One region of the Arthrobacter sp. MDT2-34-1 genome, then DNA from elsewhere that is predicted to be linked to it. Evidence: riboswitches for the same ligand, from Rfam matches in the RefSeq annotation. Region 1 holds a riboswitch; the other holds the start of a gene.
The links. Region 1 has a riboswitch for S-adenosylmethionine ahead of AC5RVV_RS14205 (acyl-CoA dehydrogenase family protein). Riboswitches for the same ligand answer to the same signal wherever they lie in the genome.
Positions count from the first base shown of each region.

Region 2: another riboswitch for S-adenosylmethionine. It lies ahead of AC5RVV_RS16565 (bifunctional o-acetylhomoserine/o-acetylserine sulfhydrylase); the one in region 1 lies ahead of AC5RVV_RS14205 (acyl-CoA dehydrogenase family protein).

Region 1 covers NZ_JBNHGO010000003.1:169,070-176,055, forward strand. The annotation lists gene AC5RVV_RS14175 (ABC transporter ATP-binding protein) at 1-314, opposite strand, end outside; gene AC5RVV_RS14180 (VOC family protein) at 676-1,041, shown strand; gene AC5RVV_RS14185 (helix-turn-helix domain-containing protein) at 1,211-1,753, opposite strand; gene AC5RVV_RS14190 (alpha/beta hydrolase) at 1,820-3,172, shown strand; gene AC5RVV_RS14195 (CoA-binding protein) at 3,311-3,727, shown strand; gene AC5RVV_RS14200 (zinc-binding dehydrogenase) at 3,791-4,747, opposite strand; SAM riboswitch class IV at 5,074-5,188, shown strand; gene AC5RVV_RS14205 (acyl-CoA dehydrogenase family protein) at 5,264-6,502, shown strand; gene AC5RVV_RS14210 (acyl-CoA dehydrogenase family protein) at 6,698-6,986, shown strand, end outside.
Region 2 covers NZ_JBNHGO010000004.1:142,172-149,157, reverse strand. The annotation lists gene AC5RVV_RS16585 (PDR/VanB family oxidoreductase) at 1-8, shown strand, start outside; gene AC5RVV_RS16580 (CPBP family intramembrane glutamic endopeptidase) at 115-894, shown strand; gene AC5RVV_RS16575 (hypothetical protein) at 1,065-2,033, opposite strand; gene AC5RVV_RS16570 (VOC family protein) at 2,208-2,849, opposite strand; SAM riboswitch class IV at 3,077-3,191, shown strand; gene AC5RVV_RS16565 (bifunctional o-acetylhomoserine/o-acetylserine sulfhydrylase) at 3,259-4,584, shown strand; gene metX (homoserine O-acetyltransferase MetX) at 4,665-5,735, shown strand; gene AC5RVV_RS16555 (winged helix DNA-binding domain-containing protein) at 5,831-6,986, opposite strand, start outside.

The DNA.
Region 1 (6,986 bases):
GCGACGGCGCAGCGGGAGTCGATGCCCTGGACCGGTGTGCCGTCGATTTCCACGGCGCCGGCGCTGGGCGCGTCGAGGCCTGCGGTGGCGCGGAGCAAGGTGGACTTGCCGCAGCCTGACGGGCCCAGGATGGCCAGCACCTCGCCGGGACGGACCTCGAAGTTCACGTCGCGCAGCACGGTGTGGGCCTGTGCTCCCGTGCCGAAGGTGCGGTTCAGGGCGCGAAAGGAAACGGCCAGCGCGGAGTCGGAACGGGCCGCGGGTGCAGCGGCAACGGGAGCCGCGTGGCGGGACGACGACAGTACGGCAGTCATGGGATCACTCCATCGATCCTGGCAGTAGCACCCTACGGATCAAGCCGTGCGGCCCGGCAATCGCCGGCCGTACCCGTGGCTTGTCACCTCGTTATCACCGGCAGCCTGGGTGGGCTTCCGATGACCAGGGTTGCTGCGGCGTCGTCGATCCAGGTCTCTCGGCCGCTCGGGATGGTCACCACCAACTAAACGGCACGGGCAGGGCTCCCGGCAAACTGCCCGTAATAATGACCCGTAACAAAGGCGGAATGACAATCTGCCGTAACAAAGACGGGAACCACTCGTGGGGGAACCCGCCGGGGAAACAGGCGCATCCCCGCTAACCATGGACGCAACTTCGGCTCAGTGGCAGGATGACCGCATGAAAATCAGCAGACAGATCATCGTGTTCGACGCCGCCGACCTCGCGGCGGAGAGCACCTTCTGGGCCGGCCTCTTGGACGGGACGGTCGAGGCCGAAGACGACTGGCACACGGTCATGGTGGACGGCGAATCGCGGCTGGGATTCCAGCTTGCGCCCAACCACATTCCGCCCGACTGGCCGGACGGGACGCCGCAGCAGATCCACCTGGACCTCTACATAGACGATCTCGCGGCCGCCCATGAACAGGCGACGTCCCTGGGTGCCAAGCTGCTGAAGCCGGCCGATGACCCGGCGTCCGCCTCGGGGTTCCAGGTGTACGCCGACCCCGCCGGACACCCCTTCTGCCTCTGCTGGGACGCGTAACGCCGGCCCGCCCTCTCGGGGTCATCACGACGGCGATGCCCCCGTTCGCTAGGGTGTCGCCGGCGTCGCTGCCTCCTTTCATAGCCAGCCGACGACGCCGCCGTCTCCTCCCGCCCATGTGCCGCCGATGTGGACGTTGCTCCCGGTGCGGGCCCGGCGGGGCGGTCAGTCAGGCGGGCGGATCCGCCGGGATGAGGACCGTGGAGAACAAACGGCGGTGCCGCCCCTCTTCAGGGCCGTTGGCCGCCACCTTCTCTGCGGCAGCCCTGATGGCGGAAGTGAAATCCTCGAACTCTTCGTCCGTCATCCAGAGGGCGGTCTGCCGGTAACCGGCCCCGTCGCGCACGAAGTCCGGATTCCCGCCGGCGATGTATTGGTCGAAGGCCCCCAGCAGCCCGGCCGCGAAGGCCATGAAGCCGCGCCGGTGGTCATCGGCCGTCATGGACGCCAGATCGTCCTCGGCCACTGAACTCCTGGCCACGTCCAGTCGAAAGGTGCGTTCGGTGGTGCCGCGAACCGGCCTCTCCTGGGCCACCGCCAGCACGCCGGCCTTGGAGAGGGTGCCTATGTGCCGGTAAAGCGTCGCGGTGGGAACGTCGGGGAGTTCGGCGGAGATCTCCGCCGTGGTCAGCTCACGGTTGCCCAGCAGCGTCTGGACGATCCGCAGGCGTACGGGGTGCAGGATCAGGTCGGCGCTCTGTGAGGAGGACATGGCTCCATGTTCTCACAGTTGACATTGTTCCTACAACTGATAATAATCGTACTGTCCGGTAACCCAGTGGGCGACCAAACGACCAAGACACGAGCAATAAACGACCCGAAGGGAGGCGCGGTGGCGGCGATAGTGGTGGAGAACAAGGAGGTTCTGCTGGAGCTGGACCGGTTCGAGAAAGTTGCGGGGCTGCTCGGCGACCAGCGATTCCCGCTGTCCGCGGTGACCTCCGTCCGGGTGCTCGCGGATGCGTTCGACGGCGTCCACGGCCTGCGGGCTCCCGGGCTTGCGATCCCGGGACGGACTCGGGTGGGAACGTGGCGCGGCCGCGGCAAGACCCTCGCCGTCGCCCGCCGCGGCACCCCGGCAGTGCAGCTTGACCTGGACGGGCAAAAGTACGCCCGGGTGGTCGTGTCGCTTCCCGATGCCGAGGATGTTGCGGCCCGGATCCGGAAGGCCGCCGGCCTGCCCGCCGGTCAGGCGTTCACCGAAGAAGTGGTCAGCTTTTCGTCCGGGACCGTTCAGCTGACGGGAACCTGGGCTGAACCGGCCGGAACGGTCCGCGGCGCCGCGCTGATCCTGCCGGGCTCGGGACCGATCGACAGCAATGCCGACCACAAACGGATGCCGTTGGGCATCAGCCGTGACTTGGCGACGGCACTTGCCGGCCACGGAATCGCTTCCCTGCGCTACGACAAGCGCGGTACCGGCGACTCGGAAGGCACCTTCTGGGCGGCCGGCTTCCGTCAGAACACCGACGACGCCGCGGCCGCCCTCCGCTGGATGGCCGCCCGGAAGGCCGCGGGCCTCCCGGTATTCCTGGTCGGCCACAGCGAAGGCAGCTACCACGCGGCGGCCGTGGCGGCAGAGCCCGGTACCCGGGTGGACGGGGCTGTGCTGCTTTCAGCCTCGGCGCAGACAGGCTTTGAGACAGGCAGGTGGCAGACGGCCCAGATCAGCGACTCGCTGCCCGCCTTCCCGCGCTTGCTGCTGAAGCTTTTCCGCCAGGACCTGGTCAGGGTGCAGGCGAAGTCGGTGGAAAAGCTTCGGGCCACCACCGAGGACGTGGTGCGCATGAAGGGCCGTAAGATCAATGCGCTCTGGCATCGGGAGTTCCTCGACTTCGACCCCGTTCCGAACTTGGAGCGCCTGCACATGCCTGTGCTGGCCATCACGGGCGCCAAGGACGTGCAGGTGGACTCGGCCGACCTGGACATCATCGCGGCCACCGTCCCCGGCCCGGTGACCACGAGGAAGATCGAGGACCTGTCGCACCTGCTGCGCCGCGACCCGAAGGTTCCGACCCTCTCCGACTACAAGCGCCAGATCCGCGAGCCCGTGGACGCTGAAGTGCTGGAACTGGTGGGGAACTGGGTGGCGGAGCACGCCGACGCAGCGGCGGCCCGGTTGGCCGGCTAGCCCCAAACCATCGACTGTTCAGCTGACGCCCTTAAACCGACGGTTTAAGGGCGTCTGCCCACTCCTCGATGAGGGCGGCTGAGGGGGAGAGGGCCAGCGGCGGTTCCGGTGCCGAAGAGTCGCGGGTAGGGTCGAGCCATGGCACACCAGAATGACCCTGAAGTCGTCCGGCGGCTGCTGGAAACCCCCGGCCGCTGGGCCGTCGTCGGCCTGTCCACGAACCCGCACCGGGTGGCCATGCGCATCTCCCGGTACCTGATGGACCAGCTGGACATGGAAGTCGTCCCCGTCAACCTGCAGGGCGACGACGTCCTCGGCCTGACCGGTTACCAAAAGCTCGGGGACATTCCCGGCGATATCGACGTGGTGGACTGCTTCGTGAACTCGCAGAAGGTCGGCCCGGTGGTGGACCAGGCCATCGAAGTCGGTGCCAAGGCGGTGTGGCTCCAGCTGGGCGTGATCGACGAAGCCGCCGCGGAAAAGGCCAAGGCGGCCGGGCTGGACGTCGTCATGGATACCTGCCCGGCCATCGAGGCCCCGCGCTTCGGTTTATAACAGCAGCTCACGGGCTGCGGTCAGCCCTGCCCCGCCTTCGGACGGCCGCCTCGAGTCCCCGCATCACTCGTACACAGCAATGAAGCGGCCGACGACACCTCCCTCGCGAAGCTTGTCGATTGCGCCGGGAATGTCGGCATGCTTGATGTGGTTCATGGGTGGCTTGAGCTGACCGCTCTTCATCAGCTCGTAGATGCCGGCAAGATCCTCCTTGGTACCGGACTTTGAGCCCCTGATGGTGAGCTGGTTGATGATGATCGGGTACGTATTGATGGTCGATTCCAACCGGCCCATGCCCACCTGAACCAGGGTGCCGAACTCCGCGAGTGTTTCGATGGCAGCCGAGGTCGTGGTGCCGAAGCCGGCGTAGTCCACGATCAGCTCCAGGTTCTTGTCCTTGAACTCTTCGATCGAGGCGCCGACGCCAGCCAATCCGATCTCGTCGGCCAGTTTCTGGGTTTCCGGATTGACCTCGGCGCCGTACACCTCGGCGCCGACCAACGCGGCACAGCGTGCACCGATGTAGCCCAGTCCGCCCAGGCCGATGACGCCGACCTTCATGCCGTTCTTAGCCCCGCCGACCGCCATCATGGCATGGTAGGCGGTCAAGCCGGCGTCGGTCGCCATGGCGCCGAGGTCGAACGGCACTTCGTCGGGCAGGGCGACGAGATTGTCGTCGGTCGCGCGAAGCTTGGCGGCGAAGCCTCCATCCCACTTCCCGTAACCCAATGCGTCCCCGTCCGACATCACCGGAGAGAGGCCTACGCGGTCGCCAATCTTCCAATGGTCCATGCCCTCGCCGACCTCGCTGATAACGCCGGCGGATTCATGGCCCATGGTGCGGGGCAGGCCGTGCTGGAACAGCGCCATCCATCCCGGATCATCGAGCGTCGAGACGTCCGAGTGACAGACCCCCGACGCCTTGACGTCGACGACCACTTCACCGGGGCCAGCGTGGGGTTCCTGAACCTCATTAAGCTCCAGCGGCTTCTTCGTGCCGACAAATTGCCATGCCTTCATGATGAACCTCCCGTACGACGGCCAGCGGACGGTGCCCGTCCCGGCCCGGCCATATTGGCAGTGCACCTCCACGGTAGTCCCCTCGTAACCAGGCCAGTAGGGGACAGCCGCACAGAGGGTTGCACCCGGCTCAATGCGCCGGGCGGAAGTCTGCAGCCCCGGCCCGCGGAGCCGGGCGGAAGCGTGCAGCCCCAGCCCGTGGAGCCGGGCGGGGCGACGGGGCGTCGTCGTCATCCGAAGCGGATTCCGTAACAAACGGCAGCAGAATGTCACGGCCTGTCACGTGCTTCCCTGCGCCGGATCGGCCCCGGCATACTCGACTCCAAGATCAAGAGTCCCAACGACAAGCTCTGGCTGGTTGGGCGGCAACCCTCTCCCGTAGCGGGGTGCCCCAGATGAGGATCCGGCCGCGCACAACACCGTGCCCGGCAAGTACGGCCCCCTCCGGGCTGCGCCTCAAACCGTGACGGTTGCTGCGCCGCGGCCCAGGCGGGAGCCCCGCCGTGAGGAGCCAACATGACCGCCGTCGTGACCGACAACAACCCGCAAACCCGCCGATCCCCGTGGAGCGGACAGGCTACCGCCGAGGAACTGGCCCATTGGCAGCAGATAGCCGAAGGCGTTGCCGCCGCGCTGGCCCTGGACGTGCTGGAGCGCGACCGACGCAACGCCGACCCGCACGCCGAGGTGGAGCTGCTGCGCAACTCCGGCCTGCTCAACCTGATTATCCCGGCCGAATGGGGCGGCGAGGGCGGGCATTGGGAAAGCGCGCTGCACGCCGTGCGCATCCTGGCCCGCACCGACGCGTCGATCGCGCAGATACTCGGTTACCACTACGCCAACCTGGGCGCCGTCGTGTTCTACGGTGATGCGCAGGTTCAGGAACGACTGCTCCGCCGCTCCGCGCGGGGCCGCTGGTCCTGGGGCGACTCCGTGAACCCGGTGGACCCGAATCTGGAACTGGTTCCCGACGGCGATGGCTTCCGGCTGAACGGCACCAAGCACTTCTCCACCGGTGCTTCCGTCGGCGACGCCATCCTGGTCAACGCCGTGATCGCGGCCGGACCCGAGCAGGGCAAGTTCCTGGCCCTCGCGCTCGAGCATGACCGAACGGGCATCGGATACCTCGGGGACTGGGATGCGCTCGGCCAGCGGCTCTCGGCCAGTGGTTCGGTGAAGTACGACGGCGTGCAGGTCACCGCCGCGGACATCATCGGCGAGGTGGGGGAGGAGCCTTTCTCCACCCTGGTCACCCCGTACATCCAGCTGGCCTTCGGCAACCTCTACCTGGGCATCGCGCAGGGGGCGCTGGACCGCGGGCGCCGGATCACGCTGGCGCGCCGGAACTCGTGGTTCCTCAGCAAGCAGGAGACCTATGCCCAGGACCCGCTGACCCAGCGGGTCTACGGCGAGCTGGTGTCGCGGGTTGCCGCGGTGGAGGCCCTGGCCGACCGGACGAACGCCAGGTTCGACGCCGTTATCGCCGCCGGCGCGCAGTTGAGCGCGGAAGCCCGGGCGGACCTCGCGCTCGAGATTGCGCGGCTGAAGGTCGTGTCCACCGAGGTGGGCGTGGACGTGGCGAACCGGATCTTCGAGACCACCGGCTCGTCCTCCGCTAAAACCGAGGTCGGGCTGGACATTTTCTGGCGCAACATCCGCACGCACACCCTGCACGACCCTGTCGACTACAAGAAGGTCGAGGTCGGCGCCAACTACCTGCTCGGCGACGTCCAGCCGATTTCGCTCTACACCTGAGCCGAGCAGGACGCCGCCCGCTCTGGCCGCAGCCCGCGGGTCACCTCATGACTGCCGCCATCAGCGGGGCCCACCGCTGCCCCCAACCCGCAGGGCCCGATCACCCCTGCCCCCAACCCGGGCACCTCATCACCACTGCCCGCAACCTGCGGGCACATCTGACGCCCTCAGGGCCGAACCTCCAGGAGAACCACCATGACTGAAACACTCGACAACCTCACCACGGCCTTCGACGCCGCGGCCGTCAAATACCGCCCGATCTTCGCGCGCATCGCCGCCGGGGCGTTAAGCCGCGAGCTCACCCGCGAGCTGCCGTTTGACCAGATCGGTTGGCTGAAGGACGCAGGCTTCGGCGCCGCCCGGATTCCGGCCGAGTTCGGCGGCGACGGGCTGGACTGGGAAGAGTTCACCCGGCTCCTGATCGAGCTGGCCGCCGCGGACAGCAACATTCCGCAGGCGCTGCGTTCACACATTGCCTTGGTGG
Region 2 (6,986 bases), on a different contig from region 1:
ACTTGTAGCAGCCAAGCGTTCCCGGCGCCGACGCGGGCCACGGGAGCAGCCGCGCACGGAACGGAAGCGCCCCAGGCCGATGACTCCCGCGGTTCTGTTGGCAAGATGGAGGCTATGGACAAGCAGAGGGTCGCCACCGCGAGCACGCCGCGCACGGTCAAGTACTACCGGGCGGAAGTGCTCATCGTCCTGGGACTCTCGCTCGGGCAGTCGGCGGTCTATGCCGTGGTGAACCTGCTGGAAAAAATGACCCGCGCTCCGCTGGCCTCGCAGACGACCACACTGAACCCGGTGCTGAACGAGCGGGAACTCTTCGATTTCGTGTACCAAATGCTTGGCATCGTCTTTGCGCTGGTGCCGGTGGCCCTGGTGCTGTTTTTGATGACCGGTCCCGGACGGTCGGCCTTCCGGGCGATCGGGTTCACGTTTTCCCGGCCGCGGCTGGACTTCGGCCTGGGCTTTTTGCTCGCGCTGGTGATCGGTGTCGGGACGCTGGGCGTCTATGCCGCCGGCCGGGCGCTGGGAATCACCACCGCCATTGTCCCGGCGGCCCTGGATGAATACTGGTGGACGGTTCCGGTGTTGGTCCTGTCCGCGCTGCGGCATGCGGTCCTCGAAGAGGTGGTCATGGTGGGCTACCTCTTCAACCGCTTCGCGAAGTTCGGCTGGGGCATCTGGTCCGCGATCTTCGTCAGCGCCGCCCTGCGCGGGACCTACCACCTCTACCAGGGCATCGGGCCGGGCATCGGGAACTTCCTCATGGGTTTGGTCTTCGGCTACGCCTATACAAAGGCCAAGCGGGTGATGCCGCTGGTGGTGGCGCACGCGCTGCTGGATATTGCCGGCTTCGTCGGCTACACGCTGCTGGGGCCGGCCATCGGCATCGGCACGTAGCGGGCACAAAGAGTTGCCGGCCATCGGCATCGGCACGTAGCGGGCACAAAAGAGTTGCCGGCCATCTATTGGAGCCTGGTACACGTGCTCCGGCTGTCTCCAGAGCCGCAGCCGAAACCTTCGCAACGGCTCGCCCCCAAGTCAGGAGTGGTGCCGGGGAGAATTGACCGCTACATGCCCGTCCACGAGTTGTTCCACCTATCCTGGGGAAGGCCCGCCATGGAAAGGGACCGGACGATGCCCAGTGGTGTGTCGGTACCTGTGGGCTGGAGCGCGTCCCACATCCAGCGAACCATGCCCGCCCCCGTCGCCCGAATGCGGTCCTCCCGCCTCTTTTCCGCCTCCACTACGTCGGCGGGACTACGGCTCCGAAGGTACTCGTTTCGGGAGTATTTTCCTGCACCATCGAATTCGCCGGCGAGACGAAATTGTTCCCAGTAGAAGTCGACGATGCCGACACGAACTCCCTGCGAATCGAAGACAGGGTACTGCAGTAACGGCTCCGGGAAGTGGTTCAGGTACATCAGAGCCCGGGAGTACGATTCGCCTGGCGACTGCGAGGCGGGATCGGCGAAGGCGAGAACCCGTTTCACGCGGTTTGACTTTCCCGGTGGCAAAGAACCGGCCAGATCAAGAATCCGGGTGGCCTGCAGGGCGGGAAGGCCGAGGTGGCGGTCCACGCGAAGCGCATGGTCCATTGCGGGAACGGCCTCAGCGAAGGGACTATGCGCCGCCACATCGACAACGGTTTGTGCCCGGGAAGTGATCAGGTAGCCGTTGCGGCTAACGAGGGGTTCCAAAAGTTCCCTGCGATGCCACCGGATTCCGCCACGGGACCGACCATGCGTGCCGTTGTAAGCCAACAAGTCCACGTCTAGAGAGCGGCCAATTACCGGAAGTCCCCACACCGCCGCCGCAGAGCGCTGGACAAGGACTCTGTCGGTGCGTCCGGTGCCGACGGCGGCCTCTATGTGTAGGCGCTGCTGCTCCCACCATGGCAACCGCGAGTATTCCCCGGCGGCCGCATACACGCCGCGCCGCAAGCGGACCAATTGTCCTTCCGCAGCTTGTCGGGCGACATCCCGGCGTCCTGGACCCCACTTCTCCAGGTCCCTCACATAGATCAGTTTCACGTCCATACGGGACAGCCTCGGCGGCCTCATGGCGGTCGGGCACGCGGGGAGGAGCTGTGTGGAAAAACGCTGCCCTGCAGGTCGATCTGGAGGGCTTGTGAACGCAAAAGCTCCGTTTCGGGCGTCTGCTCCTTCTATAACGCGGAGCGGACGCCCGAAACGGAGCGATGCCGGGAGAACTTACAGTTCCACGATCCCGTTGGCGGTTTCGAAGCGGACGGACAGGATGCCCGGCGTACCGTTCGGTGCCGTCCAGGCGACCTTGACGTCGTCCAGCAGGCCGTCGACCGGCGTGCCCAGCCAGTCCGCCACCCGCTCGGAAGAGCCGGCGATGGTCAGGCCGATCAGCTTGACCGTGGCGGGGCGGGCGTTGGACGGGTGCAGCGGTTCGGTGCCGTCATCCCAGCGCAACATGTAGGGCACCTGCGGGTCGGCGATGAGGCCCTTGATCCCGATCTGCTGCCAGCTCAGTTCCTGCCCATCCGGGAACTTGCGGTTGCCGGGAACCGCGTGGCGGCCCAGCCGTTCTTCGAACGGGGTCAGGTCGTCGACCGCCACGCACCAGCCCATCCAACCGCCGCCGGCTTCCGACCGCGCCCGCACTGCCTGGCCAAAGGGGGCCTTGTCGGAAGCGGGGTGGTCGAGCACCTCCACGACCTCCAGGTAGTGGTGGTCGGTGAGGGGGAAGATCATATTGCGGGTGCCGAAGCGGGGATGAACCCCGCCCTTGACGGCGTCGATGCCTAGGGCTTTGGAGATCCGCTCTGAGGTGGCAGCCAGACCGTCGGGTTCAGCGGCATAAGAAACATGGTCGAAGCGCATGGCATTATCTTGGCACTTTGTGAACCCGCTCTCGACTTAGGGTGACCTAAGTCACTCAATTTGCGGCTCGTGGGGAACGCGCCGTTCCGGACAGCAATTCCGCCTCCCCGGCACGCGCCGGCAACAGTGACGAAGCGGACGGTCGGACAGGCGGTCCGGAGACCGGTGCCCAGTCATAAGGTGTCATATTGTTGCGGCCGCCGGCTTGTCTGCGGAGACTGGAGGCAGGTCATGAGTGCCAGCGCAAAACCCCGGTTTGCTGGCCGGCAACCCTCCAACCGCGGTGGGGTGCCCCGGGTGAAGACCAGGCAGCCGCCATAAGGCGGTGCGCAAGCGCGGGTCACACCCGGGACAGACATGCCGGCACGGCCGGATCCCGGATGGCCCCTTCCAGTGAAGGAGTTGCACCATGTCCAACGCCGATTGGTCCTTTGAAACCCGTCAGATCCACGCAGGGCAGGAGCCGGACGCCGCCACGGGCGCCCGCGCACTGCCGATCTACCAGACCACGTCATTCGTGTTCCCCAGCGCGCAGAGCGCGGCCGACCGGTTCGCCCTGTCCGAACTGGCACCCATCTACACCAGGATCGGCAACCCCACCCAGGAAGCGGTCGAGACCCGGATCGCCAACCTGGAGGGCGGCGTCGGCGCCCTGCTGCTTGCTTCGGGCCAGGCCGCGTCGACGTTCTCCATCCTCAACCTGGCCGAGGCCGGCGACCACATCGTGGCCAGCCCCAGCCTGTACGGCGGCACCTACAACCTGCTGCGCACCACGCTGCCCAAGTTCGGCATCGAGGTCACCTTCGTCGAGGATCCGGACAACCTGCAGCAGTGGCGCGATGCCGTCAAGCCGAACACCAAGGCGTTCTTTGGCGAGGTCGTCTCCAACCCGCGCCAGGACGTGCTGGACCTGGAGTCGGTCAGCGCCATCGCCCACGAAAACGGCGTGCCGCTGATCGTTGACAACACCTTGTCCACCCCGTACCTGATCCGCCCGATCGAGTGGGGGGCCGACATCGTGCTCCACTCGGCCACCAAGTACCTCGGCGGCCACGGGACGGCGATCGGCGGCGTGATCGTCGACGCCGGCACGTTCGATTTCGCCGCCGACCCCGAAAGGTTCCCGGGGTTCAACACGCCGGACGACACCTACAACGGGCTGGTCTTCGCCCGCGACCTCGGCGTCAACGGCGCTCTGGGCGCCAACCTGGCCTACATCCTCAAGGCCCGGGTGCAGTTGCTGCGCGACCTGGGGTCCGCCATCTCGCCGTTCAATGCCTTCCTGATTGCCCAAGGGCTGGAGACGCTGAGCCTGCGCGTGGAGCGGCATGTGGCCAACGCTCAGAGGGTGGCCGAATTCCTGGAAGAGCACGACGACGTTGCCTCCGTCGCGTACCTCGGCCTGCCCTCCAGCCCCTGGTATGAGCGCGGCCGCAAGTACGGCCCGAAGGGGACCGGCGCCATCGTCGCGTTCGAAATCAAGGGCGGCATCGAGGCCGGAAAGCGCTTTGTGGACGGCCTTGAACTGCACTCGCACGTGGCCAACCTGGGCGATGTGCGCTCGCTGGTGATCCACCCGGCGTCGACCACCCATGCCCAACTCTCGGCCGCGGAACGGGTCGCAGCCGGGGTGACCGACGGTCTGGTCCGGCTGTCGGTAGGCATCGAGAACGTCAACGACATCATCGCCGACCTGGAGGCCGGTTTCCGCGCCGCCAAGGGTGCGGACGACTAGGCAAGCAGGTAGAGCGCAGCGTGACGATAGTGCAACCGCAGGAACTGGTGGAACAGGCAACCGACGGCATCCTGCGCCGGATGCCGGTTGGTGCGCTGGAGCTGGAAGCCGGCGGCTATCTGCCCGAGGTGGTCCTCGGCTTTGAGACCTGGGGCACCCTGAATGCGGACGCGTCCAATGCCGTCCTGATCCAGCATGCCCTGACCGGCAGCACGCATGTCGCACGCGGCTACTCGGACGAGGACGGCTGGTGGGACGACCTGGTAGGCCCCGGTGCCACGATCGACACGGAGCGCTATTTCGTCGTGGCCGCCAACATGATTGGCGGCTGCTACGGCTCCACCGGTCCCTCGTCGCCGGCTCCGGACGGGACGCCGTGGGGTTCACGCTTCCCGTTCGTCACGATCCGCGATTCGGTCCGCGCCGAGGCGCGGCTGGCCGACGCGCTGGGGATCCGGCGCTGGCACACGGTGCTCGGCGGGTCGATGGGTGGCGCCCGCGCGCTTGAATGGGCGGCTACGTTCCCGGAGCGCACGGCCCGGTGCGCCGTCCTGGCGTGCGGCGCCGCGAGCACCGCCGAACAGATTGCCTTCGCGCAGGCGCAGGTCGCGGCCATCCGGCTGGACCCGTACTTCTCCGGCGGCGACTATTACGGGGGCCCCGCTCCCGAGGCTGGACTGGGTATCGCCCGGCGGATCGCGCACATCAACTACCGCTCGGAGCCGGAGCTGGAGTACAGGTTCGGCCGCAAGCCGCAGGCGGAGGAGCAGCCGTTCGGCGGCATTACGCCGTCCGCCCGTGGCCGCTATGCCGTGGAAAGCTACCTTGACTACCAGGCGGACAAGCTCGTCGCGCGCTTCGACGCCAACAGCTACATCCTGCTCACCGAGGCCCTCATAAGCCACGACGTTGCCCGGGGCCGGGGCTCGCTGGAGCAGTCGCTGGGCGGCCTCACCGACACGCAGTTCTTCGTCGCCGCGGTGGATTCCGACCGCCTGTACTTCCCGGAACAGTCGCGGCAGCTGGCCGAGGCGCTGCCCGGGGCGGTCAAGGTCCACACCATCGAGACGCCGCTGGGCCACGACGGTTTCCTCACCGACATCCACCAGCTGCACGAGGCCCTCACCGAGGCGTTCTTCGCGCCCGCCTGACTTTTCGGCCCGCGTGACAGCGGCCTCGGTACGACGTCGGTGCGCGCCCTCCGCGCCGATTCCCACCGCCGCGCCCGATCGGGGGGAGCGGAGCGTCAGGTCAGTTCGAGCGATACCGGCCGCCGCAGGAAGGCCCCGTACCGTTCCACCGCGTCGTCCACGGCCTGCCGCTCCGGCTCGCTTAAGACCCGCAGCGGCTTGAGCCGCAGCTCGGCGGAGCCGGGCCGGAGGACGTGTCTCCAGTTGCCGGCCATCCGTCCGTCCAACAGCAGCACGTGGATCGGCACGTCGCCGCCCGGCGCCGCCGGCGCGCTGCCGCCCAGATAGCCGCGGGTTTTGGTGTAACCCATGACGTATTCGTCGTAACACTGGATCAGGTCCGCCCGCGGGTGTCCGTCGCCCGCCGCGGCTGCGGCGCCGCCGATCGTCCCGGCGGCGGGGGAGTACCAGAGCTGTTGCCCCTCGGTTTCGAACAGTTCCAGTCCGTCTCGGCCCCCGGCTTCGAGGCCGCGCTTGACGTCCGCCTGAGGCAGTTTGGACCAGTCGGAACAGTCCTTCAAGGTCGCCGGTCCGCGGCTGGTGAAGTACCGCCCGGTCAGTTGGGCCAGCGCCGCGTCGCGGTCGAAGTCCGCGGCCAGCGGCGGTACCCGCTCGTCGAAGGCCGCATACGTCTGCTGCACGGCGCCCGACCCGGAGGTCCGCGGAGGCCCGTTCACCAGCACCCGGTCCATTTCCGCATGGAACACCAGATGCCCCAGCCGCTGCCCGCGCAGCGTCGCTCCGTTCAGCCTCGCGCCGTCGTCCTTCAGCAGCGCCGCCTGGGCGAGCCGGGCGGCGAGCTCGTCCCGGGTCAGGTGCCGGCCCCCGGCGACGGCCGCGGCCAGCACGTCGTTGCTGCGCGCCACCGTTGCCTCGTCCAGTCCCAGCTGCCGGTCCCGGCCCTTGTTTCCTGCCTTGAGGCGGGGGCCGGAGAGCAGCATCAGCCAGCGCAGGTCTTCGGCGGCCACAAAGTGCCAGGTGGGCCGCAGGACATGCGTGCGCAGGATGCGTCCGCCGGCGATCGCCGCATCCACCTCCGCAGCGTTGTCCCGTGCCGGTCCGCCGCAGCGCTGGGCCAGCGACCAGCGGGCATAGGCATATTCCTGGGACTGGAAGGCGAGCAGCCAGCACAAGGCGGCGGCGGCGTCGTCCCGGGGGCTGTCCCACAGCCGCTGTGCCCGCAGCCGGTGACGGCGGATCTCCTGGGGACTC